2 regions of the Sphingobacterium sp. 40-24 genome follow, and region 2 is predicted to be linked to the other one. Evidence: riboswitches for the same ligand, from Rfam matches in the RefSeq annotation. Region 2 holds a riboswitch; the other holds the start of a gene.
What was found. A riboswitch is a leader RNA that binds a small molecule or an ion and turns the genes downstream of it on or off. The one in region 2 is predicted to bind thiamine pyrophosphate.
Positions count from the first base shown of each region.

Region 1: linked by a shared signal. The riboswitch ahead of thiM (hydroxyethylthiazole kinase) and the one ahead of thiS (sulfur carrier protein ThiS) in region 2 are both predicted to bind thiamine pyrophosphate.

Region 1 is NZ_MKWH01000006.1:123,824-127,006, forward strand. It holds gene thiD (bifunctional hydroxymethylpyrimidine kinase/phosphomethylpyrimidine kinase) at 1-394, opposite strand, end outside; gene thiE (thiamine phosphate synthase) at 391-1,023, opposite strand; gene thiM (hydroxyethylthiazole kinase) at 1,013-1,816, opposite strand; TPP riboswitch at 1,899-1,991, opposite strand; gene BGP15_RS01860 (VanW family protein) at 2,055-2,897, opposite strand; gene BGP15_RS01865 (hypothetical protein) at 3,037-3,183, opposite strand, start outside.
Region 2 is NZ_MKWH01000035.1:74,243-77,425, forward strand. It holds gene BGP15_RS13960 (alpha-L-rhamnosidase) at 1-1,384, opposite strand, end outside; TPP riboswitch at 1,544-1,639, shown strand; gene thiS (sulfur carrier protein ThiS) at 1,700-1,906, shown strand; gene thiC (phosphomethylpyrimidine synthase ThiC) at 1,953-3,183, shown strand, end outside.

The DNA of each region.
Region 1 (3,183 bases), on a different contig from region 2:
CAATGCAGGCCTGAATTGTATCATCGTGAATGAGCTTGTGCCCGCTGGTCGAGACCATGACTGGATCAAATACGATAGGCCCTTTATATTCTTTTAAATAGCTGCTAATAAGCTCCACAAGTTCAATATGGTGTACCATGCCTATTTTAATTGCATCGGGATAGATGTCGTCAAAAATAGCATCTAATTGGTCCTGGACGGCTGCTGTAGGAATGTCATAAATACGTCTTACACCTTGTGTGTTCTGAACGGGTAAGGCAGTTAACACATTCATGGCATAACAACCTAATGCAGATATGGTTTTGGTATCTGCTTGTATACCTGCACCACCGCTACCATCGAACCCCGCAATGCTGAGTACGCTAGGGACGCGGTATTTTTTATCTTTTGTCATTTTAATAGTTCTTTTAGTTGTGCACTGGCAGCTCTGGGATCTTGACTTTGGCATATGGCCGAAACGACTGCAATGGAGTCTGCACCGGCATTCCAGGTCTCTTCTGCTGTTTGTAAATTCATCCTTCCGATAGCGATCAATGGTTTTTCCGTCCTACTCCGAAGTTGTTTTAAACCTGCAATTCCCCATTCAGTAATCGTGTCCATTTTTGTTCTCGTAGAAAAAATGGGACTTACACCAAGGTGGTCGACGGCGTACATTTGTGGACTTTCCAGTTGTTGCATATCTTCTATGGACCAGCCTATGTTTAATTTATCGCCATATTTTTCGCGAATAGGGAGCGGCTGCAAATCATTTTGACCCACATGTACTCCCCATGCCTCGATTTGGGCAGCGATTGCTACGGCATCATTGATCACGAGCGGAATACCATAACGATCGGTCAGTTTTTTCAAACGCATGGCTTTATCCAAAAATGTAGCGGGATCGTCAGCTTTTTCGCGTAATTGAATAAGATCGACTCCACCAATGATGGCTTCTTCGGCGACATTGAGCCAATGTTGAGGATAACAGTCCCGCTCAGAAATTACCAAATATAAAGGGTAGGGAAAAAGCGGATTAATGCGCATAACATTTGATCTTGAGCTTTGATTTTAGACGTTCTGCATTGAGCTTATAGAGTTCATCATAGAGATTCAATTGCAAGGTACCCGGGCCAGCTGCTGTTTGGGCTGCGAGTTCTCCCGCCAAGCTCAAAATGGAAACGCCGGCAACAGCTGCTTCAACATATTGGTCTGTAACACCTAGAAATGCACCAATAAGTGCAGTAGCACTACAGCCAAGTCCAGTTACCTGTGTCATTAAAGGGTTGCCATTAAAGACTTCAACCCTGTATTGTTCGGAAAGAATATAGTCTACTTCTCCGGAAATACAGATAATGGAACCGGTTTGCTCTTGCAATAATTGGCCAAATCGGAGCGCATCTTTACTCGCTGTCGTGCTGTCGACTCCTTTTGTGTTCGGTTGGTTGAAATTGTACAGCGTCATGATTTCTGATGCATTTCCACGAATAACCGTTGGTTTGAGATCCAGTAGATTGGCTAATAAATCATTGCGGAATGCTGATATCCCAGCACCAACAGGATCAAGTACCCATGGCCGTCCAATGGTATTGGCATGTTCGGTAGCAACCAGCATAGCTTCGGCTGTATCTTCACTCAAAGTGCCGATATTAATAACAAGAGCTTGCGCAATATCGACAACTTCGCGTACTTCTAAAGGACTGTGTACCATTACGGGGGACGCTCCTAGGGCTAACAGTGCGTTGGCCGTATTGTTCATCACGACTAGGTTTGTGATGTTGTGTACAAGGGGTTTTTCGACCCTCAGCTGCGCTAACAAATTGATAATTGAATCTTCCATTCTTTTTACATATGCTAAGATGTACGGTGTAGCCTTGGAGGGAAGAAGAGCGATAGACTGCGCAGTAAAGGAGTATGCTGTACAGTGGATTTTTGCTTTTCCCTACGCCGGTATAAACCGAATCAGGTTCAAAGGGACTATCTCAATTCTATACAGAATACCCCCAAAGCCAGACCAAATTTAAACAAAAAAGAGGACTTTTCATATCCATCATTTTTCGATCACTTAGCTTGTTAAATTAATCGGCCGGATTTTGATCGGCACTAATTTCAATATATTCAACAGGGGTATAAGTAACCCGGGCAAAATTTTTGGTCAAAAGTTCTGTTTCTAAAATCTTTCCACCCTGAAATTTTAAAAACTTCTCGCGCCAAATCTCATTTTTACGAAAGAACTGATTGTCTATTTTAAGAAATTGATGTTCTTTTTCAACGACATGGTATGCAAAATCCAGCTCCTGATCGATCCTCAATTCGCCCTCTAAACATTTCTCTGTAAACCAGAGGTTGATCTGGAAGGTGTAAGGCGTGTTGTTGGTGAATTGATAATCACGGTAGTTATAAAATACGGTAGCCCCACTGCCGAATGGCAAAACACGACCATCGTCAGGAAAAGGATCAAAGGAGTGATGATAACGTTCGCTGACGGTGAGTGGACTATGGATAACAAGCCAATGGATGAGATTGGATATTTGACAGATTCCACCGCCAATACCCGCCCTTGCTTCACCGAAGGATAACTCCATGCCGGGCAGATACCCTTTCTTTACGGTGGGGAGCCCCACGAGTTTACAAAATGAAAAGGTTTCCTTCGGTCTGATCAGAATGCTATTGATCTGTGCTGCTGCAATTTTCAGGTTGGTCACTTTGTTGATCTGCAATTGCATATTATTTTCGCCCAGCTTTTTTAATAATACAGACTGATGCTTTTTAATACGAAAGGGAAGTTTTTCAGCTGATTTAACTTTGCTGTATTTTTTGTCGTCAAATAGCCAGACGGCTTTTCGCTGCATCCTTCTTACCCATACTGCAAAAAAATAGAGCAAGGGGTGCTGTTGACTGATCAGTTTTCTTTTTTTCAATACGATGTTTATTTATCGCTATCAAAATTAATGCAGAAATCTATCTTTTGCCGCTTTTTTTGATTTTGTCCTGTGTTTTTACTGTATAGGGGGTAGAACTTTTGTTCCATCGGGTGTATACTGGCTTTTCGCTCTATGTCTATAGCTGTTTTCTTGTTTGTACGTATTTGCCCGTGAGCTTCCCATGCCCGTTATAGTTCAGGTTTTCATACGTACAGTTTCCCAAATCTTTTACAATTGATTTTTGTTGCAATACCCCCTTGAAGTAGAATTCATCAACTGTTTC
Region 2 (3,183 bases):
CAATGGCGGGCACATCACTATGCATAAAATAAGCGGTCACAGCCGAACTATCCAATGCAATTGCCGCACTACTACTAATTTCGACGTAACGAAATCCTTTGTAACCGAACTTTGCCATAAACTCATCATTACGACCGCTTAAGGTAAGAATGTCCGTTTGAAAGGGCTCCTTTTCCTTATCGCCCCGATAATAAACATCAATATTGGACAGGTCAAGACGCCCATCTGCCGACAATCGTTCACCATGCTTGATACGTAGCATAGTCCCTGCAGCTCCGTTGACTTTAACTTTTGTAATCCCAGCCATATTTTGGCCTATATCGAAAACATAAGTACGTTGGTCTATCTTTGTCACTGATTTGGGCTTATAGGACTTCACGAGCCGAATCGGTACCATCTGTTGGGAAACGATATGTGCAGATGGCGCATTTCTATACTGAACAACCTGCCAAGTTGAATCATCATATTTAGGTTTGTCCCAGTTGGGTATTTCCAGTCTTGCATCATAATGCTCACCAGTGTAAATATTATTATAAGTAATTGGTCCCGAAGCTGTTTTCCACTGCTTATCTGAAACAATAGTTTCTACTGTACCATCTGTATAGACGATTTTCAGCTCTAAACAGAATGTTGGTCGGGCCCGCCACGGTGCTTTATCAAAGTTCCAAACCGCCAGTGGTTGGTGATTATACCAGCCATTCCCCAAAACAACGCCAATAGCGTTCTCTCCTTGTTGGAGCTGCTGGGTTACGTCCGTCACGACATATAATGTACGCCGGTCGAATCGAGTATACATTGGATCCAGGCGATGGTCTCCTACGCGTTGACCATTCATGGAAAGTTCATATAGCCCTGCTGTGGCAATATACGCGCGTGCAGACTTTATCGGCTTATTTATCTTAAATTCTGTTCTAAAATAAGGCGTTTCTCGCGCATGAATATCCTTATTGTCGCTAATCCATTTTCCCTTCCAAAGGTCCATTCCCATCATTCCAGTTTCGAACGATGCTATTTTAGAACTTGTTGATATACCATCCTTATCCCATACTTTAACCTTCCAGAAATACGTGGTCTTTGGCTTTAACTGTGCGCCGTTATAGGTCACTAACATGGACGAGCTGAGCTGTTTGCCACTATCCCAGCTATTTTTCGTCTCCTTCAGTAGTGCCAGCGAATCTTGCCCTAAAAGGATCTGATAAGCCTGTTGTACCGCACCACTACGTTGGTCCTCAAGTCGCCAGCTAAGTCTCGGCTGGGTTGCATCGATACCCAATGGATTGACCAGATGTTCGCATGTCAACTGTACCGCGATGCAGTTGCTTTTAGGTTGGGCATAAGTGCTGTTCGTTATACACAACAGTATTGTCAATAAAATCCTACGCATGAAAAGATACTATTCTTGGTGGTTGTTAAATTGTTTTAGCTGATTTAAAAATCTAATATATCAAATATTTTCCACATGGTGACCTGTACTTTCCTGCACGATATACCTCAGGCAGCAAAATAAATTCTTGCAACTTTCATAAAAATAACCTTATATTAGTCGCAACTTTAGGGGTGTCTGCTCATGCAGACTGAGATTTTACCCTTAGAACCTGATCCGGATCATACTGGCGTAGGGAAAAGTGAGCTGTCTACAAGGTGCATTGCTGCGCCTTTGTGTAGCCATTCCTAAAGTTTTACCAAAAAAAAATAAGGAATGGAACTTACAATAAACCATCAAATTCGATTTTTCGATCCCGCACTTACTTCACTAGAAGACTTGTTACTTTTGGAATTATCTGGCAAAACCCAGGGCGTGGCTGTAGCCATCAACAACCAAGTCATCCCCAAAAAGGACTGGGGTACGACAACACTTAAACCTTATGATCAGATTATCTTAATCACTGCATCTCAAGGCGGCTAGCCTTTCAAAAAAAATCAACCGAGTAATTCACCACAATACAGAAAAAATGACAGCTGAAACAATTACGCAATCCCCCTTTCCAAATGCAAAGAAAATTTTTGTAGCCGGAAAACTATTTCCTATTCAAGTCGCTATGCGTCAAATCTCCTTGAGCCCAACCAAATTAACGAATGGACAGATCGAAATTAATCCGCCGGTAACAATCTATGATACTTCTGGGCCTTATACAGATGACACCATCCATATCGATATCCGCAAAGGACTCCCTCGCCTTCGCGAGCAGTGGATCTTGGATCGTCAGGATGTCATACAGTTGGCTGGCATCAGCTCTGAATATGGACAAAAACGACTTTCTGATCCAACGTTGGACGAACTCCGATTTGCCTATAGCCACAAACCGAAAGTAGCCTCCGCCGGCAAGAATGTCACCCAATTACATTATGCAAAGCAAGGCATCATTACCCCGGAAATGGAGTATGTTGCTATCCGAGAAAACCAACGTATTGAGCAGTTGGAAGCTAGTACCCCTGGAATGGATCATCAGCATCGGGGGCAAAACTTTGGTGCGAGAACACATAATAAAGCTATTACACCAGAATTTGTCCGTGAAGAAATCGCCGCCGGAAGAGCGATCATACCCAATAATATTAATCACCCTGAAAGTGAACCCATGATTATCGGACGCAACTTTCTTGTTAAAATCAATGCCAATATTGGCAATAGTGCCGTAAGTTCAAGCATAGAGGAAGAAGTTGAGAAAGCGGTATGGGCCTGTCGTTGGGGGGCTGATACCATCATGGATCTATCCACTGGCAAAAATATTCACGAAACCCGCGAATGGATTATCCGTAACTCGCCAGTCCCAATCGGTACAGTACCGATCTATCAGGCGCTCGAAAAAGTAAAGGGGGTGGCCGAGGATCTTACCTGGGAAATATTCAAAGATACCTTGATTGAACAGGCCGAACAGGGTGTTTCGTACTTTACCATACACGCCGGCGTATTGCTTCGTTATATCCATCTCACGGCATCCCGAGTTACTGGAATTGTCTCCAGAGGCGGCTCTATCATGGCCAAATGGTGTCTTTTTCATCACAAAGAAAATTTTCTCTATACCCATTTTGAGGAAATATGCGAAATTATGAAACAATATGATGTGGCTTTTTCACTTGGCGACGGTCTTCGCCCCGGAGCTATTGCAGATGCAAACGATGCAGCTCAATTTGCGGAGCTCGAAACCCTGGGCGAACTCACCAAAATCGCCTGGAAACATGATG